DNA from 3 places in the Aliidiomarina minuta genome. Region 1 is predicted to be linked to each of the others. Evidence: predicted binding sites of a transcription regulator. Region 1 holds the regulator's gene; each other region holds the start of a gene.
The links. Region 1 encodes LexA, which represses DNA repair genes until DNA is damaged. Its sites were predicted from a motif close to TACTGTATNNNNATACAGTA; they were not measured.

Region 1 (9,789 bases):
TTATCCCGGTTATGCTAGGCGATGCTAAACTAGCCTCAGAAATGTCCGACCGCCTGTTAGCAGAGGGTATCTATGTGATCGGCTTTTCATTCCCGGTAGTACCTAAAGGTCAGGCCCGTATACGCACCCAAATGTCGGCTGCACACAGTCGCGCACAGCTGGACAAAGCTATTGACGCCTTTATCCGCATCGGTAAAGACCTGGGCGTGATTTAAGACCTTAATTCAGGAGTAACGAATGAAAGTATTAGCTAAGCTCAAAGCCGAAGAAGGCATCTGGATGAGCGAGTCAGAAAAGCCTGAAATCGGCCATAACGACTTGCTGATCAAAATTAAGAAAACCGCGATCTGCGGCACCGATGTGCATATATACAACTGGGACGAGTGGTCACAAAACACAGTTCCCGTTGGCATGACCGTGGGCCACGAATATGTCGGCGTAGTAGCTGATATGGGCGCCGGTGTACAAGGCTTTGAAATTGGTGACCGGGTATCCGGCGAAGGCCACATTACCTGCGGCCATTGCCGCAATTGCCGGGCCGGACGTCGCCATTTATGCCGCAATACGACAGGCGTAGGCGTAAACCGCCCTGGCGCTTTTGCCGAATACCTGTCTATTCCTTCTATTAACGCCTTTAAAATACCGGACGAAGTCAGCGATGACATGGCCGCTATTTTCGATCCTTTTGGTAACGCTGTGCATACTGCCCTTTCTTTCGACCTGGTCGGTGAGGACGTGCTGATTACCGGTGCAGGGCCTATTGGCATGATGGCCGCAGCGGTAGCTAAACATGCGGGTGCACGACACATTGTGATCACTGATATTAACGACTTCCGCTTGCAGCTAGCTAAAAAAATGGGAGCTACCCGGGTCGTCAACTCTAAAGAAGAAAACCTGCTGGATGTCATGAACGAGCTGGGCATGCATGAAGGTTTCGATGTCGGTATGGAAATGTCTGGTGTCGCGGTTGCTTTCAACGACATGCTCACCGCTATGAACCACGGCGGCAAAGTTGCACTATTGGGTATTCCGCCGGGCGATATGGCGATTGACTGGAATCAGGTCATTTTTAAAGGTTTGGTCATTAAAGGCATCTATGGCCGCGAAATGTTTGAAACCTGGTATAAAATGGCTGCGCTCATTCAGTCGGGTCTCGACTTGAGCCCTATGATTACCCACAACATGCCTGTCGATGATTTCCAAAAAGGTTTCGACATCATGCGTTCTGGTAAGTCCGGTAAAGTCGTTCTCGACTGGGAAGCCTGAGATGACTGACTTCGAGCGTATCTCTATTGCTAACGCGCGGCAGCTTATCGCCGCGCAGGATGCAACCATAGCCGATATTCGCGACCCGCAGTCTTTTGCTCTAGGACACATGCCTGGCGCTTTTCATCTGACGGACGCCAATTTGCACCAGTTTGTATTAGAAAAAGATACCAAAAAACCGCTTATTGTCGTTTGTTATCATGGCATCAGCAGCCAGGGCGCTGCCCGCTACCTGATTGAACAGGGGTTTTCTGAGGTTTACAGTCTGGACGGTGGTTTTACAGCCTGGCAGCAACATCAACCTGATCAGGTTGCCCGCGGATGAAATTGCTGTTGACGCACCCGGACCCCGAACACATGGCAAATGCCCGACAGTATCTGTTACGTCATGGCATTCCAGTCAGCGTTTCCGAGCGCTCCGGACAACTTGAGCTTTGGTTGTTACAGGACAACTACCAGGAGACAGCGCTCAACCTGCTGCGCGACTTTGACGATTTACCAGCGGATCATCAGGTGGCTCAGCCATCGCATCAACAGTCCATGTTTGGCCCAACCCTGCGCAGCCTGAGCCAACAAGCTGGCCTGCTCACATTTGCGATATTCTTGATGACGCTGGCAGTGGCCGCTGCTCAGCTCGTCTTTTCGCCGCAGGCAGTGATGGGCAGCTTAATGATCACACCGCTGCATAGCATGCAGTTATCACTTAGCGAACCCTGGCGTCTGGTTACCCCAGCATTTATTCATCTTTCAGCGACTCACCTGGTATTTAATTTATTCTGGTGGTGGTATCTCGGGGGCCGTATCGAACTGCGCCTGGGAGCCGGTCATTTGGCGCTGATTTTCCTTGTGACCGCGATAAGTTCCAACCTACTGCAATGGTATACCAGTGGGCCGCTATTTGGCGGTATGTCTGGCGTAGTGTACGGGTTACTGGGATTTTGTACCTTGTATAGCTGGCGCCGCCCCACCTCATTAAGTCTGCCACCAGCATTGATTGTGTTTATGGTGGCTTGGTTGTTGCTTGGTTACACTGATTTACTCTGGGTTAATGTCGCCAACGAAGCGCATTTAATGGGCTTGATCAGTGGTTCGCTACTGGGTGCTTTATATCGTTTACGAGAAAAATCAAGTTAAGGTTACTGGTAGAGATAGTTGGTGAAAATAAGGTTTTCAATCACTTCTCTACCAGTTTCCTGTTCCATTAGCTCCTGCGCTCTACTCAAGCAATCGCGGCGAATTTCATCTCGCCCAGTTAAGGAGCGGACCTTGCCTTCCTGAGCCTCGCCGAAGATCTCAATAAAGGCGTCCCGTAATAACGGAGCGTGATGCTCTAATAACTGCAGGTCGTTGACACTCCCCACTACTGCCTGAACAGAAATTCGCACATAACCAAGATGACGAGTGTCATCTAACTTCACAAAGTTAGTTGTAATATCAGGTTCAAAAGCGAAATAAACTTGGCGCTGTTCGCTTTGTGCATGCACCGATGCAGTGAGAATCCAAAGCATAACTGTAATTAATGCGCCCTTTACGTACTTTCTCATTTCATTACCCCTGCATCCATTACTTAACCCTCTGTTAGTTGATTATATGTAAGTCGACTTTTACAGCAACAACTGCGCCTAGTCTGCAACTTCTGTTATCATGCGTCTATCATTTAATCTTAAACAAATTTATGGTTTCCGATACTCTTTTTAGCGGCAGCCGCTGGGATTTCTTAAGGCCTAAAACGATTCCTGACACATTGGCTAACTGGCTTTTTGATTCTGGTTCACTAACCGCCAAACTAAAAGCACTTAACCCTGATTTCGAGGTTGAGGTTTTGCGTCATGCGAACGGCCGTATCTACCATGATGAAGTCGCCTTACTTGAGAAAGATGTGCCTTGTCAGGTGCGGGAAGTTATTTTAAGAAGCGCAGGATTACCCGTAGTATTTGCGCGAAGTGTGATTCCAAACGCTGATGACGCGAGCCTGAATGCGCTGAACTCGATCGGCAATCAACCGCTTGGCGAGGCCTTGTTTAGTCGCTCTGATGTCACTCATGGGCCTATTGCGGTGACTCAATTTTCAGCGCAAAGTAATATGGCATCGTTCAATGAGGAGTTACTTGGTTCACGGCAGGCTCTTTGGGGACGCCGCCGTAAATTTGAGATAACTGACAACCCGGTCCTGGTCACTGAAGTATTTTTATCATCCGCACCCTGTTATAAGGAGCCTGCATGAGCCGTCTACACCATTATCACAAGCTGATGCGTATGGATAAACCCGTTGGTACCTGGTTATTGGCCTGGCCTACTTTCTGGGCGCTGCTCGTTGCTGGTGCCGGAGACCCTTCGTTACGTATGGTCGCTATCTTTGCGGCTGGTGTTTTTCTGATGCGTTCTGCAGGCTGTGTTATCAACGATTTTGCCGATCGTAAGATTGATGGCAAAGTCCGGCGTACTCAACAACGGCCGCTAGCTACTGGTGCGGTAACAGCAGCCGAAGCCCTAATCCTTTTTGCGGGTTTAGTGCTACTTGCCTTTTTGCTTGTACTTACTCTGAATACGTTAACTATCGGCCTAAGCGTCATAGCTGTCGTGCTGGCCGCTTTTTATCCTTTTGCAAAACGCTTTACTTACTTGCCGCAATTGTTTTTGGGCGCTGCCTTTAGCATGGCAATTCCAATGGCATTCGCAGCTGTTGAGGGCCGATTACCCTTAATTGCCTGGGTGCTGTTCGCGGCAAATTTGCTTTGGACGGTCGCCTACGACACAGAATACGCTATGGCAGATCGCGAAGACGACTTACGCGCCGGAATTAAGTCCAGCGCTATACTCTTTGCCCGTTTCGACATTCTGGCCATTGCTGTTTTACAACTGCTTACCTTATTACTGCTGTCCATAGCTGGCTGGATGCTGCACGCGGCTCCTTATTACTGGATTGCGCTCGCTATAGCCGCCACCATGTTTGCCTGGCAGCTGTGGATGATTAGCGGTCGTCAGGCTGACCAGTGTCTGCGGGCTTTTAAACAGAATCATTACGTGGGCATGGCCATTGCCATTGGCCTGGCATTGCACTTCTGGTTACCGGACGTGCCCTGGTTAGGCAGCATCCTGTAACCTGGGAAGCCTAATGGCTTCCCAATAACTTTTGCACAGACTGGCGGATAGTTTGCACTATGGAGCTGGGTAACAAAGAATCTATTTCATCACTCAATAGCGCAACGCGCTGATCAGAACAATATTCGCCGCTTTCGGCCACCACGATATATCCCTGCTGTTTGAGGACATTGACTAAGGTACTGAAAATACGCTTATCAAAAAACTCAGGAGCATCTATACCGTGCATGGAACCCAGACGTTCAGCCAGCAGTTCGCTGTGTTTTTCCAGGTCCGTACGAGAAAGCGATCCTGATTGCTGCAATAATTCCAGCACTATGCCGTAGCGGATCAAAGTCTCATTAATGCTGTTCGCCAGCAGGCGCAATTGAAAATAACCACTACTGTCATGTGCCGGGACACTGTACTGCTCGCCGTCATACTGTAACCAACCCTGTTCATGCAATTGCTCACAGATAGCGGCGGTCCATACAGGCACGTCTTCAACATCCTGACTCAGATACAGCTCAGCCCTTAACATAGGTATTAATCTAGCAATAAATGTGGCTGCATCACTACTTTGAAAGCGTTGATGAGCAAGGCTGTATATAGCTACTAACGCAGGCACTGCAAATAAATGCAGGATATTGTTGCGATAATACGTCAACGAAATGGCCTGTTCAGGCAATAAGGTAGCAACGTCGCCCACAGCGTCACTATGTACCTCAAACTTATTCATTTTAGTGGCCTGTTTCCAGAGTTCTTCACCTGTAACCTCGGGTGCCACTGCAAAACTACTGTAAGGCACTTCGCTTAATAACTGCAGGTAACCATCAAACTGCCGTATTAGCTCTTCTTTAGTTAATGAACGGTTTTCGGAACAGAGCAGGCAAAGTCCGCTTAAATTTACGCTATTGACCACAGCTCCATCATTAATATGGCGCATGAGTTTATCAGCCAGCTGATTCACTCGCGGCGTCATCCAACTTGGTTTTGCTGGCTCCTCCAGTCCTCGGGTGCTGGAGTCCCTCCAATCTGGCTGGTGTTCATCCAGGTACTCATCCAAGCGCACCGGTTTGCCAAAAGTAACGTAACCATGGCCAAAATTACGCAGTTTACGCAGGATTCCAAACACCTGGAAAACCGATTCCTTCTTTTTGTTATTACCACGCAACTCTTTATGGTAAGTACTCACTTCCATGACATGCTCGTAACCGATATACACAGGTACAAGGCTTATGGGTCGGCTAATGCCGCGCAGCTGTCCCTGGAAAGTCATAGCTAACATGCCTGTTTTGGGTGCCAACAGGCGTCCCGTACGACTGCGCCCACCCTCCATAAAGTACTCAACTGAATAACCTTTCTGGAACAGGCGTCCCAGATATTCGCGAAAAGCAATGGAGTACAATTTATTGCCACGAAAACTGCGGCGAATAAAAAAAGCGCCACCGCGGCGGAATATCGGGCCAGCGGGCCAGAAGTTCAGATTCACTCCGGCAGCTATATGTGGCGGTACCAAACCTTCCTTATAAATAACATAACTGAGTAGCAGGTAATCCATATGGCTGCGATGACAAGGTACATAAATGATTTCATGCCCGTCCTGTGCGAGCTTGCGTACCGTTTCACCATGGCGCACGTCAATACCGTTATACAAACGGTTCCACAACCAGGTCATTACCCGATCACCAAAACGCACCAGGCCCTCGCGGTAATCCGCAGCAATTTCTTCCAGGTAAGTTTTAGCCCGCTGTTCGGCTTTCGCTTCGCTAACTTTTTTGCTTTTCACCTCATCAGCAATCGCCTGGCGCATAACAGGAGTGCGCAGCAAGGAACGGATCATCTCATCCCTGCTCCACAACTTAGGTCCCGCCACGGCGTGTCGTAAACGGCTAAAATGGGTGCGGGCAACCCGTGCCAGCTTAGCACCTAAATTAGTATCGCTGGCATGCCTGTCAGCCATTGTACGCAGGCTCACTGGACGGCTGATACGTACCATGATGTTACGGCCTGCAAACAGCAATAACATAAAACGCTTCCACAAATTAGGTACTTCAATATCGGCAGTAAGTGCACCTGCAGGCTCTTCCCGCCCGGCATTTCGTCCCCAGAAAAGAGCAATTGGATGCATGACAACGTTGCACTCAGGTTGCTGCTGATGTAATTCCAGCAACTCCTGAAACGGTTGCCCATAATCGTACTTCAGACGCCCGCGAGGATCTTCAATATAAAGCACCCGGGGAAAGGTCTTGTCACCTATCTGCAGAGGCTCCGTAGGATCCGGCAAACCTAGCCGGCGAGTTGCCTTTTGGGCAACCACCAAATCAGTGAAGCTCGGGGAGCGCATGACATAAACCAGATGATCGGCTGCGGAAGGCGTCGCTTCATCTTCATCACGAATAGCTTCAAACTGGGTAAGCCAGCGTACTGGCCATTTAAATATTGAAAACAACAAATGTTTCATGCTCATAACTGTCCACACAAAGTCAGCAAAGGGAGGCCCCACTGGCATCCTGCAATGTGTTACAGCATACCATTCCACAGAAAATTTGTCGCAAACCGGTAACATCACAAAAAAGTAACAGAAATATTTGCACTGGTTGAAATACTGTATATACTCACAGCATACTGTATAGAAAAACAGGTAACTCAGATGCGACCTTTAACACCACGACAAGCAGAAATACTGGACCTTATTAAGACAAATATTGAGGCGACCGGTATGCCACCTACCCGGGCTGAAATTGCCAAACGGCTAGGTTTTCGTTCCGCCAATTCTGCGGAAGAGCACCTTAAGGCTCTGGCCAGAAAAGGGGTTATTGAAATGATGCCCGGCATGTCTCGTGGTATTCGCCTCTTACAGGAAGAAGTAGAAGAACCGGAACAGCCCGGACTACCTTTAATCGGACAAGTCGCAGCCGGTGAGCCTATCCTGGCGCTGCAGCATATAGAAAGTCATTACCAGGTTGACCAGCATCTGTTTCAGCCTCAAGCGGATTTCCTGCTACGGGTAAATGGCATGAGCATGCAAAAAATTGGCATTCTGGATGGTGATTTACTGGCGGTACATAAAACCACCCAGGCTCGCAATGGTCAGGTCGTTGTCGCCCGCATTGAAGATGACGTGACAGTCAAGCGCTTCGAACGCCACGGCAGCAATGTCATGTTACACCCGGAAAATGATGAATTTTCTACTATCCATATTGATTTAACTTCACAACCACTGACCATCGAAGGGTTAGCCGTTGGTGTAATAAGAAATGGAGCTTGGTTATGAGCCACATTATTAATAATAGTCGTCGCATCAGTCATCCAGGCCTTTGGTCAGATGAGCATACAACGCAAATAACTACACAGATAAACTGGCATCCTGAACAGGAAAAGCTGCAGCAGATGCTACGTACTATCAGTACGCTGCCAAAAGCCTCTGACAAGTGGGTAACTATTATTGGCACACCTACTCAGTTAACTAGTAAAGCCTTCCTACAGCAGCTAGAAACCGCCGGCATTTCCAGGCACCGAATACGCTGGATCCGGACTCGTGATGAAGATACCGCAGTCTGGGCCGCCGAACAGGCTATGCTTATTGATAATAGTGAGCTTGTGATTGCCTGGTTGGGCCAGTGTAAGGGTCGCAATTTACAGCGTGCGTCGCTGGCCGCGAGAGTCAGCCAGGCCAGCACTTTTCTCTTTACCGGTAACGATTCCCCAACTCCACTCCACTAGCCTTTTATGGCTATCCCAAGGGGCTGTTAACTACAGCCCCTTTTTTATTAACAATTTTGGTGTTATTTTGATACAGATTAAAGCGTAATAAACTAAAGTTTTAACTAAGCTACATCGTTGTACTCGGTTGAAATGAATAAAGCCTGTATCACCAATAAAAAATAAACACCTGCTACGCAGGTAATAACTAAAATATAACAAAGGGTTAGGCGAGAATTGCGATTCAGGGGAAGAGCTGTTCCTGTTCTTGCTGATCTCTTTGTTCTGGCGTTGCCGCCTTTCCCCAAAGGCTGACAACAAAAGAATAAGAGGAGATGTCGAGTGAAATCGAGACTTTACCGCGTCCTGGCGGCAGTTTTAGCGATGCTAACAATGCCTGCTGCATACGCAGAAAGCCTGCAGATTAACCTTCCGCGCGGCGCTACAGATATTAGTAATACAGTGTATAACCTGCACATGTTCGTATTCTATGTCTGTGTGGCTATCGGGGTTGTTGTATTTGCGGCCATGTTCTGGTCCATGATCCGCCACCGCAAGTCGCGTGGTCAGGTGCCAGCAAAATTCCACGACAACGTGAAGGTGGAAATCGCCTGGACCATTATTCCCTTTCTGATTCTAATCACTATGGCGGTGCCTGCCACCCGGGTCCTGATCGACATGGAAGATACTTCCGATTCTGACATGACGGTCCTTATCACAGGTTCACAGTGGCGTTGGAACTACGAGTATTTTGAACATGATGTTCAATATCGCAGTAGCCTGGCTACTATGCGAGATCAGATATATGGAAACTTGGAAAAAGGTGAAAATTACCTGTTAGAAGTCGACCGGCCGTTAGTTATACCTACAGACCGTAAAGTCCGCTTCCTGATAACTTCCGACGACGTTATTCACTCCTGGTGGGTGCCTGAGTTTGCCATTAAAAAAGACGCTAATCCCGGTTATATAAACGAAGCCTGGACCATCGTTGATGAGCCTGGAATTTACCGCGGTCAGTGTGCTGAACTTTGTGGTCGTGACCACGCTTTCATGCCTGTAGTTGTTATCGCCATGGAGCCCGATGATTTCGACGAATGGATAGCTAACGAGGAAACTCGTCAGGCTGAAGCCAGAGCCGAAGAAGAACGCTTACTGGATATGGAAATGAGTATGGATGAGCTCATGAGCATGGGTGAAAATGTTTACACCGCTCAGTGTGCAGCCTGTCACCAGCCGAACGGACAAGGTGTGCCGGGTGTATTCCCTGCGCTTGCTGGCGAAGGCATGTCCGTAGACCCTGATGGAATCGAAGACCATATAGATATAGTGGTTAATGGTGCATCCGGCACTGCCATGCAGGCCTATCGTAACCAGCTGACTATGCGCGAACTTGCTGCTGTTATTACCTATGAGCGTAATGCCTGGGATAATGACACCGGTGATACGGTGCAGGCAGCCGATATACATAATTTCATTCAGGGTAACCAATAAGGGAGATGGCCATGAGCACAGTAGTTGATACACATCCTGATCATGATCATGATGACCATCATGACCATAAGCCCACAGGCATTAAACGTTGGTTATTCACCACCAACCATAAAGACATAGGTACACTTTACCTGCTCTTTAGTTTCCTGATGTTTTTAGTGGGCGGTACCATGGCGCTGGTTATTCGCGCCGAACTATTTCAGCCGGGGATGCAGATTGTAGATCCTCATTTCTTTAACCAAATGA
Region 2 (9,789 bases), 1.1 Mb from region 1:
CGCTTAATCCGCACCTGACTATTGGCAAGCAATTAGAAGAACCTCTTATTTTCAATACCAAACTGACTGCACAGCAACGTCACGAACAGGTAGAGCGCGTATTACGTAAAGTCGGCTTACTCCCGGAACATGCGGTTTTCCACTCCCACATGATGTCCAACGGGCAAAAGCAGCGCGCCTGTATCGCCCGCGCCATCATGTTAAATCCAGACATCATAGTTGCGGACGAAGCCTTAGCCGCACTGGATTCATCCATCCGTGCCCAAATTATTAATCTACTTCTGGATCTGCAACGGGATATGAAAATGTCATATATTTTTGTTTCCCATAGCCCTGAAATCATTCGCCATATTGCTGACGACCTGCTGGTACTAAAGGATGGTAAAACCGTGGAGTATGGTAATGTACACAAGTTATTTGAACAGCCTGAGCATGCATATACAGCTTCTCTTCTGCAGCATACCTATACGTTGTAAGTAACGCTGTAAGTAAGAGCTTGCAGGCACTTCAACCTGTCTGCTTGATGCAAGGTAAAGATTTTGTTAGCGTGATGCGCTTTATATTGGTCTGTAGTTTGTGCGCAGAACTACAGTATTTTTTCTCTGAACAGGAGTTTATCCGTGGAAACAGGTACGCTGATTTCATTAGCGCTTTATTTTCTCGTCATGCTCGGCATAGGGGTCTATGCCTACTTCAAATCAACCAGTGACTTAGGTGACTACATGCTTGGGGGCAGACGCTTAGGTCCAGGCGTAACCGCCCTGTCTGCTGGTGCCTCCGACATGAGTGGCTGGATGTTAATGGGTTTACCTGGTGCATTCTACGTGGCTGGTTTCTCTGAAGTCTGGCTCGCATTAGGTCTACTAATTGGTGCTTATGTCAACTACCGGGTAGTGGCTCCTCGACTGCGTATGTACACGTATGTAGCCAAGGACTCTATTACTATTCCAGATTACTTTGAAAATCGCTTTCAGGATAAAACCCGAATTCTACGACTGGTTTCAGCGGTCGTTATTATTATCTTCTTTACCCTCTATACCGCGTCTGGCGTATACGCAGGCGGAACCCTGTTTGAAAATGCCTTTGGTATGGATTACCACAAAGGGCTTATCCTGACCGCCGCTGTCGTGGTCGCTTATACCCTGTTGGGTGGTTTCCTGGCTGTCAGCATGACCGACTTTGTGCAGGGCTGTATTATGTTTGTCGCCCTTATCATGGTGCCTTTAGTTGCCTTTGGTGCGCTTGGCGGTATCGAACCAGTCACCACCGAGGTGCGCGAACTTAATCCGGCCATGCTGAATCCTTTCTATGGCATTACCTTCCTGGGTACTATCTCGCTGCTTGCCTGGGGTCTGGGTTATTTTGGTCAACCGCATATCATCGTACGCTTTATGGCCATTAAATCAGTGCGCGACTTTAAAGCAGCTCGTCGTATTGGTATGACCTGGATGACAGTTGCCATTATTGGCGCCATGCTTACCGGTCTGGTCGGGGCTGCTTATATGTCGTTGCATGCCGATGATGTCAATGTCGGGGCTTATGTTGCTGAAGGGACACTGGAGAACTCAGAAACGATCTTTATTGTCATGTCCCAGCTACTATTCCATCCTTTCATTGGTGGTTTCCTGCTAGCTGCAATACTGGCCGCTATTATGAGTACAATTTCCTCGCAGTTGCTGGTTACTTCAAGCGCACTTACTCAGGATTTTTACAAAAGTTTCCTGAATAAAAACGCCAGTGACAAGGTACAGGTACTGGTGGGCCGTATTTCGGTACTGCTGGTTGCCATAGTAGCCATAGCTATTGTCTGGGTGCCCCAAGGCACTATTCTCGACCAGGTAGGTAACGCCTGGGCTGGTTTCGGTTCCGCCTTTGGTCCGTTAATCGTGCTCAGCCTTTACTGGAAACGCATGACCATGCAAGGCGCTCTTGCCGGTATGCTGACCGGCGCCTTCACCGTCCTGTTCTGGATCTATGTGCCTATACTGGCCGACGGCGAAACACTAAGCTCAGTAGTCTATGAAATGGTACCCGGCGTCTTGTTATCCACGCTGGCTATCATCATTGTCAGCCGCCTGACGCAAATCCCGAATAAATCAATAAAAGCGGGCTTTGTGGAAATGCAGGATGAACTGCAGACAGAAATGGATAAACCGAACGACTGATTTTATCCACGCAAATAAAAAGGGCAGCTACTGTGAAGTGGCTGCCCTTTTTTATGAGCGATCTATTTTACTATTACTCGTTCAGGCTCCATTACGACGCAGGCTGAGTACTTTTAAATCTTCTTTAATAAGTTCTTTCATTCGCATGGTGGTGTCATAACCTACTTCAATGGCTTCTTCGCCCCGCTCAAACTCAAGCAGGCCTATATGACCCAGTTTTGGCTGTAAAAGTACATCTGGCGGGTCGCCGGCCATACGAGCTTTGGTGATGCGTTCCTGCATAATGTCAATTGAAGCGGCCATGACTCCAAAAACGCCCGGGCTGGTATTTTTTTCTTTCTTTATTTTCTGCTTAAGACTGTCAAAATAACTTTGCCCGCGAGCAAGGAAATGGTCAAAACGGCTGTTATCCTGCTCCGCAGCGTCCTTTTTCAGTTGCCCTTCTTCAAATTCCAGTTGGTCTGCCAGACCCTGTGGAGCCATGTCCTGACTGGGAACTTCAGGTGTTTTCACATTCAGCTGAGAATTTAAATGCACAGCAATAACAAACTCGGCGTCCAGTGCACGGTTCAATGACACAGGTACCGGATTGACCAGAGCCCCGTCTACCAGCCAACGACCATTGAGCAATTTGGGTGAGAGTAATCCTGGCATGGCACAGGAGGCACGTGCTACCTGATAGACATCCCCCTTTTTCAGCCAGATTTCACGGCCGGTATAGAGATCAGTAGCCACGGCAGCAAAACGTTGATCCAGATCACGAATTTCAATAGCGCCAAACTCTTTACGTGCAAAGTTAAATACTTTTTCACCAGAAACTATGCCGCCGTTGCTTAAGCCAAAATCGAGCAAATTAAATACCTGCCAGCGGTCCATATCACGGACCCATTTCTCGACCTCATTTAAACGCCCTGCAGCATAGGCCCCGCCTACCAGCGAGCCTATTGAAGTGCCGGTAATAATATGCGGTCTGATCCCCATATCTTCGAGCGCACGAATCACCCCAATATGAGCCCACCCCCGGGCAGCTCCCGAGCCTAAAGCTAAACCGATTTTGATATCCTGCATGCCCTGTTATTCCCTGTTATTCTCTGCGAGTATTCTGTTAGTATATTGGTTGAATTATCCTAATTATCTGATGCTATGTTCTTTTACCTTGCTCGACAACCTATATTAAACCGATGTCAGCGGCTGTTTGGTTATGAACTACTTTTCCGCGATGGAGAACAAAACGCTTTCCCGAATGTTGATGATGACGTAGCGACCGCCAGACTGATAGAAAATAGCCAACTACAGCACACTATTGCCGAGCTCACGGAGCATAAACTCGCCTTTATTAATTTTGCAGAAGGTGGCTTGCTATCCGACCTTCCCAGGTTACTTTCACCATCAGATGTAGTCATCGAAGTACTGGAAAGCGTTACTCCCAGCCCTGCGGTACAAAACAAGCTGCAAACGCTCAAAGAACTTGGCTATCGGATTGCATTAGATGATTATAATTTTGACCCCGAATGGCAAAAAGTATTTCCTTACTTAAGTATTATCAAAGTAGATCTACAAGCTTATACATATCGTCAACTGCAAGTACTTAAACATCAAATACGAGGAACGGGCATAGCCCTGCTAGCCGAAAAAGTTGAAACTCGACAACAATTTTCAGACGCTCTTGAAGACGGCTTTGAATACTTCCAGGGCTATTTTTTTTCCAAGCCGGAAATGCTTAAAAAGCGTAATATTTCGCCAACTAAAGCAGCTTGCACCGAACTTCTTGCTGAAACTTCCCGAGAGCAATTTGATTTCAAATATGTGACCGAGATTCTGCAACGCGATGTAGCTTTGTCTTATCGTCTTCTTCGTTTTGTTAATGCGGCTGCTTTTGGCAGAGCGAAAAAAGTAACCTCTTTACATCAAGCGGTGATCTTCCTTGGTGTAGAGGAAGTGAAGCGTTTTGTTACTCTGGCGGTAACTGCAGCTTTAAACGATGATAAACCCAGCGAACTCATTCGTTTAGCCATCACGCGCGCGCGTTTTTGCGAACTACTTTCACAACATCATGAGCACAAAACGGTAAATTCAAATCAAGCTTTTCTGGTAGGCCTGTTTTCTCTACTGGACGCGATGTTTGACGAAGAACTGAAAGTCGCATTAAATCGCCTGAACCTGACCGATAGTATTCAAAGTGCCTTAGTTGAACGCCGGGGTGCACTGGCCTTCTACCTTGCGCTGATTGAACAGTACGAAAAAGCAAACTGGCAAAAAGTAGATATTATATGCAAGCGACTAAAAGTGGATCCAGAGCAGATTCCAGAGCTCTATATACAGGCCAATAACTGGGCTCAACGCATCTTACCAGATGATAGTTAACTCAGACTAAAACTATGCAGATCTCCGGCTAACTGGGCTAAAGTAAGCTTTCCGTCGCCGTTCTGCGCTTTATAAGCGCCAGTATCTATCATCTGTACATTGCCAATTAAGCGGGGTTCATCAACAATATGATGGCCGGTAAATAAACGGTCAATGCCTTCCATACTATCCAGTCGCAAGCCTTTTCCACGATCTCGATCCCACAGGCAACTACGCTGCCATTCTGGCTTGCAATCAATACCCTGCTTAAAAGCGGGCCAACCGATATCAGGCGGAAAGTCGGCATGCATAACAGCATATAACTGTTGTTGCAGACGACATTCGATAGCATAACTCATGTTCAGGCTGATTTTTTCCGCTAACTCAATCCTTTGTTGCGGGCGCAACCGGAAAAACCAGCTCCCTCCAAAAGAAGACCATTGGCTACCCAATTCATGGTCGCCACTGGCCATAAACTTTAATAATATTTCTTCGTGGTTGCCCAGGCAGGAGAAAAACCAGGGTTTGCCTAACCAGGATAATAAAGCATAGGAGTCTGGTCCCCTGTCTATTAAGTCACCTACAGAAAGCAGACGATCCCGGGTCTCATCAAAGTTAACCTGATTTAAGGCAGCCTCTAGTAAAGATGCGCATCCATGCACATCTCCTACCACAAAGTCTCTTCCTTGCAGATTTTCTGAGAGACAATGAACTGGCTGGTTAAGTTTAAGCTGCATGCTCGGAGGCAACCCAACTTTCAATCCGCTGACGCAGAATGGATAAAGGTAAAGAGCCATGGCGCAATACTTCACGATGGAAATCACGAACATCGAAATCATCGCCCAGGGCCTGTTCAGCCTCACTTCGCAGTCTGCGGATTTCTAACTGGCCTATTTTGTACGCCAGAGCCTGTCCAGGCAGTGCCATAAAACGTTCAGCCTCAGATACCGCCCGAGCCTCAGCAACTGGCGCATTTTCATACATGTAAGCCAACACCTGATCACGGCTCCAGCCTTTTGCGTGAATACCGGTATCTACCACCAGTCGTATGGAGCGCCATAACTCAGCCACCAGCGCACCAAACTGGTCATAAGGCTCATAGACACCTAATTCGTTACCTAAGGATTCTGCATATAAACCCCAACCTTCAATAAAAGCAGTTTCACCACCAAAACGGCGAAAGCGGGGTAAGTGTTCCATTTCCCGTTGCAAGGCCAGCTGGTAATGGTGTCCTGGGGCCGCCTCATGTAATACCAGTGCTCCCTTAGCCCAGGTTGGGCGGGCTGAAAGGTCATAGGTATTCAGATAAAAGATACCTGGACGGCTGCCATCTTCCGAGGGCGATTGATAGCTGGCAGAACTTGCACTCTGTTCACGAAAACGTTCAACCTTACGAATTTCGTAGTCTGCACGGGGAAACATGTCAGGATGAAAAAGTTGCCCGGTCACCTTGTCAACCTGTTCAGAGAAGTCGCGGTAGTCCTGCAGCATAGCTTCACGACTCTCATAAATAAACTGCTCATCGGTACGGGTAAATTCAAAAAACTCCTGTAAAGAACCGGAGAACTCGACATGCTGCATAACCTCCCGGATAGAGTCGTGAATACGAGCCACTTCGTCCAGACCGAGCTGATGGATTTCTTCCGCGGTCATATCTGTGGTGGTTCGCCAGCGCACATTAAACGCATACCATTCTTCTCCTCCAGGTAGCGCACTGAGGCCATAACTATCCGTTCGTGTAGCAGGCATATAGTCCTGCTCTATAAAGTCATGAAGTCGCTGATACGCGGGTAACACATGGTCCTGAATACGTTCACTGTATAATGCGATTAACCTTTCCTGTTCACTCTTTTCTATATCGCCTGGAAAATTCTCCAACGGCTGATAAAACATGCTCTCGCTAATATCATCCACCAGCTGTGATTCAATTTGCGGCAAAGCCCGTTCCATCAATACGCGGGGCTGTACAATATCGCGCTGCATTCCCTCTTCCATATTGTGGATAGCTTGTTCAATCAGAGAAGGAATCTGACTCATGCGACTCGCCCAGTTATCATAATCTTCAACTGTAGAAAAAGGTTGTGCTGATTGGCCAGAACCCAACATCGCAAGTCGTGCGGCCAGATTATAAAATTGGTTAATTGGGAGTAGATGCTCCGGATACTGCATCTGCTCCAAAGCCATGCTTCTGTCACGCTTAAAAACCTCATAACTGAGACGATCCTGTTCATTCAGCTTAGTTTCATCGATATCTACTAATAAGCTCAAATATTCCTCTTCCAGCATACGCTGACGGATTCTGTGTTCTTCACTCAATGAATTAGCTAAACGATCGTTAAATCTATGGTCACCCATGAATGTTGCTCGCAAAGGATTCAACTGAAGATTGGCTGCAAAATATTCGGCATAGACATCTTCCAGAAAGGCCGCCTGTTTTTTACTTGCTGAGCTTTGTGACTCTGCTTCTTCTGAAGGACTGCATGCAACCCCTACTACTAAAACCAAACTAACCAAAAAAGTCATTTTGTGTACGCGCAACTTCATGCTGGAAATACCTCTGTCGCTTTGAGCGTCTTATTTTAAGGGAATAAAAAAGAGCTTAACCATTACATAAAAATTAACCAATGTGAAGAAAACCACCAGTCATTTATTTAAGTGACTGATGGTCACGACAGGTTAATAAAAAAGGCTGCACAGAGCAGCCTTTCAGTAAAGCGCGCAATCAGCGCTATAGTAACTCATCTTCTTTAGGCTCTTCCGGCTCAGCATCTTGGTTTTTGCTCGGCTTAAGTAGCAGCATCTCACGAAGCTTGCCTTCGATTTCATCAGAAATAGAAGGGTTCTCAGCCAGGAATTTCATAGAGTTCGCTTTACCCTGACCAATTTTATCGCCTTGATAACTGTACCAGGCACCGGCTTTCTCAACCAATTTATGCTTAACGCCCAGGTCAATAAGTTCGCCCTCTCGAGAAATACCTTTACCGTACATAATCTGAAATTCAGCCTGTTTAAATGGCGGTGCCACTTTGTTTTTAACGACCTTCACCCGAGTCTCATTACCCACCACTTCATCGCCTTCTTTCAAAGCACCGGTACGGCGAATATCCAAACGTACCGATGAATAAAATTTCAGCGCGTTACCACCGGTAGTGGTTTCAGGGTTACCAAACATAACGCCAATTTTCATTCGGATCTGGTTAATAAAAATCAGCATCGTATTGGAGCGTTTCATATTACCAGCTAGCTTACGCAGGGCCTGAGACATTAAACGAGCCTGCAAGCCTACATGAGTATCACCCATTTCACCTTCAATCTCTGCTTTTGGCGTCAAAGCAGCTACCGAGTCAACAATGACTACATCTACCGCAGCTGAACGAACCAGCATATCGCAAATTTCCAGCGCCTGTTCACCCGTATCTGGCTGCGATACCAATAACTCATCTACTTTAACGCCCAGGTTTTCAGCGTACAAAGGATCCAGTGCATGTTCGGCATCAACGAAGGCACAGGTTTTACCTTTCTTCTGCGCGGCAGCAATAACCTGCAGGGTTAATGTTGTTTTACCACTCGACTCCGGACCATAGATTTCAATGACTCGCCCGGTAGGCAGACCACCGATACCAAGGGCAATATCCAGGCTCAATGAACCTGTCGAAATGGTTTCAATATCCATGGCTTTATTATCGCCCAGACGCATAATTGCACCCTTACCAAACTGGCGTTCAATTTGGCCTAAAGCGGCGTCCAATGCTTTTTGTTTGTTATTGCTCATTCGTTTACTCCGAAACAGTAATGGGAGGTCATTGCCAGTCAGTATACTGTAGATATGTACAGTATCAAGTCAAATTAGCTATTTTCTTACAAGGATGACGCAAGAAACTGATATAAAAGGATTTTATAAGATTTCATTCAATTTACTCAGGGCATGAATCACCGATTGTTCTCTGATTTCCCGGCGATCACCAGTAAATAAACAGCATTCACTGTATTGCAGACTATCGCTTCCCGACCATGCAAAACAAACCGTGCCCACCGGTTTCTGCGGACTTCCGCCACCAGGGCCTGCAATACCTGTAATGGCGAGTGCATAATCGACATTTAACAAAGGTAAAGCTCCCCTGGCCATCGCTATTGCCGTTAATTCTGAAACTGCCCCCTCCTTCTCCAGCGTAGCTAAGGGCACTCCCAGTAATTTTTGCTTCAGTGCATTACTATAGGTCACCACACCACCGGCGAACCACTGTGAACTTCCCGCCAGTTCGGTGCAGGCATGAGCAACACCACCGCCAGTGCAGGACTCAGCGGTGCCTAACATCTGACCGCGTTCTAGCAAGCGCTTCGAAAGACTTTCCAGTTCCTGCTGTAATATTCGCTGCACTTTCTTTTCCTTATCTGGTGGCCTGAGGGCTTGGCTTTTGTAACTGAACAAGCGATCATAGTGATATCATCTGAACCACCAGGATAACAAGATTAAAACCATGGTTTCGAGCCCTCATACGCCAATGATGCAGCAATATTTGCGCATTAAGTCTGAACACCCTGACATTTTGCTGTTCTATCGCATGGGTGACTTTTATGAGCTTTTTTTTAGCGATGCTTAAAAAGCCGCTCAGCTACTGGATATTTCGCTGACCAAACGCGGACAGTCTGGCGGTGAACCTATCCCCATGGCAGGTGTTCCCTATCATGCGGCGGAAAACTATCTTGCGCGTTTATTACGCTTAGGTGAGTCCGTGGCTATTTGCGAACAAATTGGCGATCCCGCGACCAGCAAAGGTCCGGTGGAACGCAAAGTCATGCGTGTATTGACCCCAGGAACACTAAGCGATGAGGCCTTACTGGATACTCACCAGGAAAACCTATTGGTGGCCGTTACCTGGTTCCAGGAGAAATTCGGATTAGCCGCTCTTGACCTTTCCAGCGGCCGTTTTAGCCTGAGTGAAGTAAGTGGAGAAGAAGAACTGCAAGCAGAACTGGAGCGCCTGCAACCCGCTGAGTTATTACACCCGGAACAATGGCCGTATGCACATTTAATTAGCTCTAAAAAAACTTGCAGGGGCCGGCCTTTATGGGAATTTGAACTGGCAACTGCAGAGCAGTTATTAACTCGCCAGTTTGGCACCCAGGATTTACAGGGGTTTGGAGTACAGGCTGCGAAAAGCGGGCTTTGCGCAGCCGGCGCTGTAATGCATTTCCTGAAAAGTACGCAAAAATCAGATTTACCGCATATTAAAAGCATCCATATGGAGCAAAGCAGTGATGCAGTTCTACTTGATGCAGC
Region 3 (9,789 bases), 1.5 Mb from region 1:
CACGCGCCGGATACCAGGGGAAATCCAGATCACGCTTGCGCTCAATCAACTGAATTAATGAGTCTTTTAACATCGCCGGATCGCAACGACGTACCAACTGCTCAGCCAACACCTTCGAGGTGTATGGCAGGCCGTCGTAGCTTCCCGGTTTTATGTCTTCTACGGCTTCACGGGCATCAAAATACAATAAAGTGGTGCCCGGTAATATTTTGCGATAATCGCTATTCATTAAAGCCACCCGTTACTTGCGTTCAGAAAGTGCGGGTACCGGACGCGGTTCTGGACCGGTGTAATCTGCACTTGGGCGAATAATGCGGTTGTTCGCGCGTTGCTCTTTCACATGAGCTGTCCAGCCGCTGACCCGTGACATCACGAAAATCGGGGTAAACAATTTAGTCGGTATGCCCATGTAGTGGTATGCCGACGCATGGAAGAAATCCGCATTCGGGAAGAGTTTTTTCTCGTTCCACATAACTTCTTCACAACGTACAGAGACGTCATACAAACGGCTGTCGCCGACTTCTTCAGACAGCTTTTTCGACCATTCTTTGATGATGTCATTGCGCGGATCAAATTCACGGTAAATAGCGTGGCCAAAACCCATAATTTTATCTTTACGCGCCAGCATGCCAAGCAGGGTTTCTTCTGCAGCGGCTGGCGATTCCATATTTTCAATCAAATCCATCGCCGCTTCGTTGGCACCGCCGTGCAGAGGTCCACGCAGGGAACCGATAGCACCGGTTACACAAGAATGAATATCAGACAGTGTTGAAGCACATACACGGGCCGTGAACGTAGAGGCATTGAATTCATGCTCGGCATACAGGATCAGTGAGGTATTCATCACTGCGGTATGCAGTTCTGAAGGCGCTTTGTCATGCAGCATGTGCAGGAAATGCGCGCCAATAGAATCGTCGTCAGTTTCGGTTTCAATGCGTACGCCGTCATGACTGAAGCGATACCAGTACAGTACAATGCTTGGGAATACCGCTAGCAAGCGCTCAATGTGGCTGTCTGCTTCGTCAAAACTCTGCTCAGTTTCCAGGTTACCCAGGAACGAACAACCAGTACGCATAACATCCATTGGATGGGCTTCAGCCGGAATGCGTTCCAGTACATCTTTCAGTTCCTGTGGTAACGCACGCATGGATTTAAGGCGTGCTTTATATTCGCTTAACTGACTCTGGTTGGGCAATTCATTGTGCGCCAGCAGATAAGCCACTTCTTCAAAGCTTACTTTGTCAGCCAGCTCTTTAATGTCATAACCACAGTACGTTAATCCTGAACCGCTCTGGCCCACTGTGCATAATGCTGTTTCGCCAGCTACCTGTCCGCGCAAACCTGCGCCGCCTAATGCTTTCTCAGCCATAATACTATTCCTCGTGTCGTATTCAGTTTATTTGCCTGCCTGTTTATGTGCCCGGCTATTTGTTTACCCGGGAAGGCAGACTGCTTTCAGTTTTACTTCTTAAATAGTGCATCCAGCTTTTCTTCAAAATCGTGGTAGTTCAGGAAGTCATACAGCTCGGCACGAGTCTGCATGCTGTCCACTACCGCTTTCTGATCGCCGTCCTGCAGAATATTCTGATATACATTCAGCGCTGCTTTATTCATCGCCCGGAATGCGCTTAACGGATAGAGCACCAGGTCGACGCCTACGCCGGCCAGCTCTTCTTTATTAAACAACGGCGTGGCACCGAACTCAGTAATGTTGGCCAGTACTGGTACATTCAGCGCGTCCGTAAATGCCTTGTACTCTTCCAGTGTAGTTACCGCTTCAGCAAAAATCGCATCGGCGCCAGCTTCTACGCAAGCCTGAGAACGTTCGATAGCAGATTGCAGGCCTTCCTGCTGCAGCGCGTCGGTACGCGCCATGATTAAGAACTGGTCGTCGGTACGGGCGTCTACTGAAGCCTTTACGCGATCCACCATTTCTTCCTGGGAAACAATTTCTTTATTCGGACGGTGGCCACAGCGTTTTTGCGCGACCTGATCTTCAATATGGAAACCTGCAGCGCCCGCGCGAGTCATTTCTTTCACTGTACGTGAGATATTAAAAGCACCGCCCCAACCGGTGTCTGCGTCGACCAGCAAAGGCACATCAGTAGCACCGGTAATGCGACGGATATCTTCACAGACATCGTTCAAAGAGGTCATGCCCAGATCCGGTAAACCAAAAGAGGCATTTGCCACACCAGCGCCGGACAGGTACAGGGCCTTATGCCCCACACGCTCAGCCATCATGGCTGTGTAGGCGTTAATAGTACCCACGATTTGCAATGGATTTTCCGCGGCGATAGCCTGACGCAGTTTAGCGCCTGCACTCTGTACTTGAGTCATGTTAGTTCCCCATCTGTTGAAGTTGTAATTCGATATTTCGACGTGATGCACTGATATGACGGCGCATCAATAAATCGGCCAGTTCACCATCGCGACTGGCAATAGCACTGATAATAGCTTTGTGTTCATCAAAGGCCCGCGACACACGCGGCCCGTTCATACCCAGTTGCACCCGGTACATACGTACCAGAAAGTAGAGCTCGTCACAGAGTATATTGATCAAATATGAATTCTTGCTGCCCAGAATAATGCGGTAATGGAAATCCAGGTCACCGGCTTCCTGATAGTAACTTTCCCCTTCACGCACTCGTTGTGACGACAAATGCTGATCCAGCAGACCGCGCAGTTCTTCAATTTCCTGCTCAGCCATGTTTTCGGCAGCCAGCCTGCAGGCGAGCCCTTCCAGCTCTTCACGTAACTGATAAAGCGACAGCAAACCCTGAGCTGAGAGGGTCACTACCCGGGCTCCCGCATTCGGGATTCGTTCAATCAGATGACAACGTTCCAATCGTGCCAACGCTTCACGCAAAGGTGCCCGGCTGACATTAAAACGTCGTGCCAGCTCAGGTTCACTGATTTTACTGCCCGCAGCAATATCGCCTTCGACTATCGCGCGCTGAATCTCCAGCAATAAGCGGTCAGAAGCGGTCACTGGGCTGCGTAAAATCGGATTGTTCGTTGTCATAGGCAACGTCATAGATTGTCGACATAAATAGAAAGAATAAGCATTTTAAAGAAAAATATAGCGGTTGCCAAGGGTGGCAACCGCTATATTGTCGACAATACTCATAAATCAGAGTTGAAAAATAAAAACTTATTCGACAGGTTCCAGACGATAAACGCCCGCTTCACCTTCGTCCGTAAGCAAGTACAGATAGCCATCCGGCCCCTGCCTTACGTCACGGATTCGACCTACCGTTTCATCCAGTAGCTCTTCCCGGTGCGTCACCTCGCCATCTGTAATTTCCAGGCGATGCAGTTCTTCACGATAGAGTGAACCGACAAAAAGGCTGTTCTGCCACCCAGGGAAATGAGCGGCTGTGTAAAAAGCCATACCCGAAGGCGCCATAGAGTCTTCCCATACATGCAAAGGAGCCTGAACACCAGGTGCGGACTCACCAATGCCTATTTTTTCTTTGGTCGAATATTCGACGCCAAAGGCAACCTGCGGCCAGCCGTAGTTTTTACCTTTTTCGACCCTATGTAATATGTCACCACCATAAGGACCATGTTCTGCAGTCCATAACTCACCGGTATCAGGATGTAGCGCCATGCTCTGATTATTACGATGACCATAGGAATAAATCTCTGGGCGTAAATTGCCCGGAGCCTGGCGTACAAAAGGATTTTCTTCATGAGCACCGCCACTTTCATACAAGCGGATCATGGAACCACCCGGGTCGGTCAGGTCCTGCGACGGCCACCGCAAACCACGGTCACCTATGGAGAAAATAACACTACCGTCATCAGGAAATACAATGCGGGAACCATAATGGCGGCCAGGTACGTGACGGGGTGTTTGTGCGTATATGGTTTCCAGGTCGACTAACTCTGAGCCGTCATCACTTAAACGAGCGCGGGCTAAAGCAGTGCCGGTACCACGGTCTTCTTCAGCCACCCCGTCATCATCACCAGGGCTTGAATACGTAAAATAAATCCAGCCATTCTGATCGTAATCAGGGTGCAAAACCAAATCCATTAAGCCGCCCTGATTGCCGCCATCCGGAGCCGATAATTGGTCTTCTTCAGCATCGATTTCAGGTAATCCGCCAATAGAGGTTACGTCATCAGGGCCTGCCAGGACCAGGTTACCGCCTCGTTCTGTAATTAACATACGGCCATCCGGCAACCAGGCCATGGCCCAGGGGTGCTCTAACGCTTCCACCACCTGCACCACCCGAAAATGCGCCTTTTCGCTCTCAATTCCGGAACTTACAACGCTTTCAGCCACACGGACGCGATCCCCCGGGTCAGCTAAGGCTGGCGTTATTGCCAGCCCCGATAAGACTGAACAAAGCAAAAAACGTTTCATGATTACTTCCTCCTTAATCAGGCTACGTCTTCTTTACTGCTTTCTGTAGCCTCCGTTTCGAAGAATTTCGCATGTAGAGCTCGTGTGGCTTCTTCGTAGTTTTCATCGTCAACTACGACACGAATATCAACCTGGCGCATGCCCTGCTGGGTCGCCAGGATACTGATATCATGCTCAGCCAGCGCGTTGCTGACATCGGCCAGAATGCCCGGTACGTTCATATCGCTGCCAATCACCGAAATGATAGCCACCTTACGGCTGGATATATCTGCATTGGGATACTCTTCTTTGAGCCGTGTTTTGAGTCGGTTAATGCCTTTCAAACCACTGTTTGTGTACAGAGTGACTGTATTGGCATTGTGCTCTCTGGCCACCAGCGAGACATCACAGTCCTGTACCGTTTTCTGGATATTCAGAAAATGGACCTGTTCACCCGTCATGTCCTGGTCGAACACATCCAAAGCAAAAACGCGACGCTTGCCAGCCACTATTTCTACACAAGGCTCTTCACTAATATAGTCATTAGTAATCAAAGTGCCATCATGATCAGGCTGGAAGGTGTTTTTAACGCGTAAAGGAATTTCTTTCTGGCGCAGACCCCGTGCCGCTTTAGGATGAATAGCTTCCATCCCCATCAGCGACAGCTGGTCAGCAACATCATAATTGGTACGCCCTATGGGCCGCACCTTATCGTCACCTACCACTTTAGGGTCGGCACTGGATAAATGATATTCCTTATGTATAACCGCTTCACGAGCGCCGGTGATTTCAGCGATTTTACTAAAGGTAATTTCGCTGTAACCTCGCCCGAAGGTACTCATCATGGCTTCTTTACACTGAATATATCCAGTCACGATCAGCAGTTCTTCACTAAAGTCATATTTGCTGAAAATGTTCTTAATCTTTTCATCAATCGGTAAATCGTCGGCTTCACGCCAACCGGTCAGGTCAACAAACCGCGCGTTGATCCCTTCCGACTGTAAAAGCAGGGCCAGGTTAAAGGCACTATTGGCCTCACCCAACCCGGCAATCATCTCGCGCACTGTGGACAAGTGTTCGCCAATCTGAAAATGACCGTAAGAACAGACACGCTGCAAATCATGCAAACAGTTACGAATGCCTTCCACCCTTTCTGTCACCAGATGGTCGGCTTGCTTGCGAGTATGCTCGCGGTCAAAAAGTTTAGCGTTGTGTTGCATCATTTCTTCTGCAACTTCGCTCAGGCGCTCGCTCCATTGCCAGTCTGAATCATTATTGGCAAAGAGCGCATACACGCCTGGTTTATTGTTGCTGGCATCTTCCAGCAAGCCATTGGTGATACCCGAGTACGCAGACACTACAAAGATGCGATTATAGATCTCTTCTTTGGATCCATCGCACTTGATGATGTTATCGCGCACTGCGGCGTAATCACTCATCGAAGTACCACCAATTTTTTCGACCGTATGGCCCTGCATAACGGGTACCCCCTTAATGTTAAGCTTTAATCAGTTACCGCTTCCGCTTCCAGCGGATAAGCGCCGTCCGGCCCATGTGTTTCTTTACCGTTCAACGGTGGATTAAACACACAGGCCATCTGCATTTCTGATTTAGCTTTTAAAATATGATCATCATGTTTGTTCAGCATATAAACAGTACCCGGTTTTATCGGATGCTCGATACCCGTAGCTTTGTCTAAAATGGAACCTTCACCGTATACGCAGTACACGGTTTCCAGATGATTCTTATAATGAATAGGGGTTTCCGTATTCGCATAAATCGTAGTGATGTGAAACGAATACCCCATGTTGTCGTCTTTCAGTGACAAGCGAACGCTATTCCAGGTCTCACCATCTACTTTACGACCTGATTTACGGCAATCATCAAGAGTACGAACTATCATTTATTATCTCCTGTTATTAACTAGCTTTCGCTTCTTTTTCAGACAATACACTGGCAAAGGCATTTTCAAGTATATCCAGGCCTTCGTTCAGATCTTCTTCCGGGATGGTCAATGGACACAAGCATTTGACCACCTCGCTCCAGGAACCGCTGGTTTCTACCGCCAGGCCATTGGCAAAGGCTTCTTTACAAATTTGCCCTGCAATTTCACCGCTTGGCGTTGCAATACCGCGCATCATGCCGCGGCCTTTTAATTTCATATCCGCATCAAAACGATCAACGATACCGCTAAAGCGTTTTTCCAGGATCTCTGCTTTTTGCTTAATCTGCTGGGCAAACTTGTCATCCTGCCAGTACTCTTCCAGGGCAACCCGGGCTGTAACAAAAGCCAGGTTATTACCACGGAAAGTACCGTTGTGCTCGGCCGGGTCCCATAGATCCAGATCAGGGCGTAGCAGGGTCACCGCAAACGGCAAACCGTAACCGCTTAACGATTTAGACAGGGTTACAATGTCCGGCTTGATGCCAGCCGGTTCAAAACTAAAGAAGGTTCCGGTACGGCCACAACCTGCCTGAATATCATCGATGATAAGCAGCATGTCGTGTTTGCGGCATAAGCTTTCCAGCTGTTGTAACCAGCTCATACGAGCGGCTGTCATGCCACCTTCGCCCTGCACAGTTTCCGCAATAACGCCTGCAGGTACTTCAACACCACTACCCGGATCGCTCAGCATCTGATCGAGTAATTTAAGACCCATAAAATCATCGTCTTCATCGCCATAGTCGTCATAGGGAATGCGTGTCACATCACCCAAAGACACCACTGCGCCTTTACGCTGACCCTTGTTACCTGTCACCGCCTGAGAACCCAGGGTGCAACCATGATAACCATTGGTAAAAGACACAATGCCGGTACGCTCTTTCGCTTTACGGGCTATTTTCAGTGCCACTTCCACCGCGTTGGTGCCAGTTGGGCCGGTGAACTGAACTTTATAGTTCATGTCGCGTGGCTTCATAATGATCTTCTGAAAAGCTTGCAGAAAACCTTCTTTTGCTTCGGTATACATATCCAGGCCATGGGTAATGCCATCCGCCTGAATATAGTCCAGCAATGGCTGCTTCAATAGATCGTTATTGTGGCCATAGTTCAGGGTACCGGCGCCAGCCAGAAAGTCGATATAGCTGCGGCCATCACGGCTTTGCAAACGTGCGTTTTTCGCCGTACTGAAAACAGTCGGAAATGAACGTGAATAAGAACGTACTTGAGACTCTACCTGCTCAAAAATATTCATTCGGTACTCCGTTTCAACAATTAAAAATCTGTCTTGCTAATAAATTCTGCTGCTTATCGGACTAGTTATTTATTGGGCCAATCCGATACAACTCTTCACTGTTATGGTGACCACCAAAATGTCGCTCCCGGTCAAACATAACCTTGGTTTCTATCCCTGCATCCCAGTCTCTTGCTAATGACTTAAATAGTTTTTGCGAGGCCTCGTTGTCAGGAGTAATGGTAGTTTCCAGCCATTTAACGCTTTTAAAAAAATCGCGGTCAAACAGATGCTGCACCATTCTCTTTGCCAGCCCCTGCCCCCGGGCTGCCTCGCCAACTACCACCTGCCAGAGAAAATAAGTATCTGGCTGCTCGGGTTTGATGTAGCCGGAAACAAAACCTACTAAACTCCCCTCATGTTCAGCTGCTACTGCGGTCTTCGCAAAATGACTGGTCTGCAATAAGTTGCAATAGAGAGAATTGGGGTCAAGAGGAGGGTTCTGTTCGACGAGTTCGTTAAGTGCCAGACCGTCTTCCGGGTCCGGTATTTTCAGCTTAATATTCATTAATTCTGATACCTTGTCAGTTTGCATAGTCGCTCGCCGTTGTTCTACACATACCTAATAAACATTAGTACAGTTGGCATCACATTCAACCGTACCTTTCTATTCATGTTCGATTTTTGCGTATAATCCCCCTTACATAGTTCAAAAAATGAGAACTCAATTATTGCTATGTCCCTTGTAAAGAGAGGGTTATACCCGACGCAGTAGTATGGAATTATTTATTTACACTGGTCAGTTATAAATCCTTGATTGCAAACAAAATCTCAATACTGTATAAAATCACAGTGTTTAAACTTATCAAAACAAGGACATCACCATGACTGTGATCACTCAGTACGTAGTTGTTCGCGACGGAGAAGAGAAAATGACCTTTACCTCAAAAGCCGAAGCTGACGCCCATGACAAGATGCTGGATATGGCTGAGAAGCTGTTTCCACTGCTGCAAAAAAGCGGAGCTTTACAATCAGAGAAAGAAGTTGAAGATCTGGCGCTGTTTCTGGCCCGTGAACGTGAGGAGCTGCTTATTGCTTTAAACGCCAAGAAGACGGCTAAACCGAAAAAGCCCCCTACTACTGCTTAATTATTTATCCCAGAACAATATAAAACAGGCGCCGATGTCCTAGACTTAGTTTTTTAAGTTAACAGGGAGCTCACAATGAGTAGTAAACATCGCGCCTATTTACCTACCAATGCCCATTCTAATCAGTATCTTCTGGCTGAAATCAAACCCAGCGATGAGTTCTATGAGGCTTTCAACAGCAGCGACCATTGTTACGACAAGCTAAGTCGATTGTTTTTCCGTCTAGCCGAAGATGAACAACTGACGAATGTGCATTTCATAGCGAATGATAAACTGCCCGTAGTGCGTTTTCATACCGAAGCCCTGACTTTCCAGACCGATAAACAGATTCTGTTTTTCTACAATCCCAACTTCCATGAAGCACAAAATGCTTTTATTAAGCCGGACTACAAAGCCCGTAAAATCCGCATGCTGTTTCTGGCTACCGGTTCTGAGCTACGTGCTAATGCCGCCACGTTCCATTCCCGGGTCAGACGTTTCTTAGTCAAGTTCAAAGCTGAACTGCCTAATATTAAACTGGATATAAAAGTACGTGACCACCAGCACCTGTCCTATGATCTCTTTGCTAAAAGCAAAGGGCATAAAGAGACCTATGCCTACAAGCTCAGAGCACTGTACCCACGTTATCAGGCACGTAAGTGTGATATGCCGGAGAAACACAGCGAAATCACCTACGTGACGGTGACGCTGCCGTTAACCCGCAGATTGAAGCATAACCTTAAAGTCCATCATTCCACTGCTGACCTTTACCAATCACTGCAGGACGCCTTCAGTAAGGCTTGTGAAGGCAAAGAATTAGATCGGCTGGCAATGGTCGCCAATGGCAAAACACCCTTAGTGCGTAACAGTCAGGTTGATGTTTCAGAAGAAAACAGTGAACTGCAAAAAATAAGCTTTGACCCCGCAGCATCTGATCCCCAGTTACTCAGCTTCTGGCAGCCTGATAATCTGGTTGAAGCCGCTCACTTTATTATTGTCGCCAGCCAGCAGGATAAAACTGAAGTAGGTTATGGCCTATTTATGAACCGGGTTGAATCTGCGCTGCATACCTTTGCTAAAAAGCTGGCACTGCGCGAAGAAAAAGACGACGTCGTGGTACGCTTCTATCAGCATATTA

Region 2: the regulator LexA is predicted to act here: its motif matches at 8,325-8,344, upstream of recA (recombinase RecA).
Region 3: the regulator LexA is predicted to act here: its motif matches at 8,360-8,379, upstream of CWE09_RS01765 (YebG family protein).

What each region holds. Positions count from the first base shown of each region.
Region 1 covers NZ_PIPL01000001.1:1,816,406-1,826,194, forward strand. The annotation lists gene CWE09_RS08735 (glycine C-acetyltransferase) at 1-215, shown strand, start outside; gene tdh (L-threonine 3-dehydrogenase) at 238-1,266, shown strand; gene glpE (thiosulfate sulfurtransferase GlpE) at 1,268-1,591, shown strand; gene CWE09_RS08750 (rhomboid family intramembrane serine protease) at 1,588-2,400, shown strand; gene CWE09_RS08755 (flagellar basal body-associated protein FliL) at 2,403-2,810, opposite strand; gene CWE09_RS08760 (chorismate--pyruvate lyase family protein) at 3,011-3,490, shown strand; gene ubiA (4-hydroxybenzoate octaprenyltransferase) at 3,487-4,368, shown strand; gene plsB (glycerol-3-phosphate 1-O-acyltransferase PlsB) at 4,379-6,817, opposite strand; gene lexA (transcriptional repressor LexA) at 7,001-7,624, shown strand; gene CWE09_RS08780 (hypothetical protein) at 7,621-8,073, shown strand; gene coxB (cytochrome c oxidase subunit II) at 8,437-9,543, shown strand; gene ctaD (cytochrome c oxidase subunit I) at 9,555-9,789, shown strand, end outside.
Region 2 covers NZ_PIPL01000001.1:723,274-733,062, forward strand. The annotation lists gene CWE09_RS03450 (ATP-binding cassette domain-containing protein) at 1-476, shown strand, start outside; gene putP (sodium/proline symporter PutP) at 621-2,165, shown strand; gene rssA (patatin-like phospholipase RssA) at 2,247-3,233, opposite strand; gene CWE09_RS03465 (EAL and HDOD domain-containing protein) at 3,309-4,529, shown strand; gene CWE09_RS03470 (metallophosphoesterase) at 4,526-5,245, opposite strand; gene CWE09_RS03475 (DUF885 domain-containing protein) at 5,235-7,052, opposite strand; gene recA (recombinase RecA) at 7,237-8,280, opposite strand; gene CWE09_RS03485 (CinA family protein) at 8,404-8,886, opposite strand; partial or broken gene mutS (DNA mismatch repair protein MutS) at 8,987-9,789, shown strand, end outside.
Region 3 covers NZ_PIPL01000001.1:362,211-371,999, reverse strand. The annotation lists gene acnD (Fe/S-dependent 2-methylisocitrate dehydratase AcnD) at 1-229, opposite strand, end outside; gene prpC (bifunctional 2-methylcitrate synthase/citrate synthase) at 242-1,369, opposite strand; gene prpB (methylisocitrate lyase) at 1,462-2,340, opposite strand; gene CWE09_RS01795 (GntR family transcriptional regulator) at 2,342-3,025, opposite strand; gene CWE09_RS01790 (PQQ-dependent sugar dehydrogenase) at 3,155-4,372, opposite strand; gene CWE09_RS01785 (aspartate kinase) at 4,390-5,829, opposite strand; gene CWE09_RS01780 (ectoine synthase) at 5,856-6,254, opposite strand; gene ectB (diaminobutyrate--2-oxoglutarate transaminase) at 6,271-7,545, opposite strand; gene ectA (diaminobutyrate acetyltransferase) at 7,607-8,092, opposite strand; gene CWE09_RS01765 (YebG family protein) at 8,409-8,672, shown strand; gene CWE09_RS01760 (DUF3083 family protein) at 8,748-9,789, shown strand, end outside.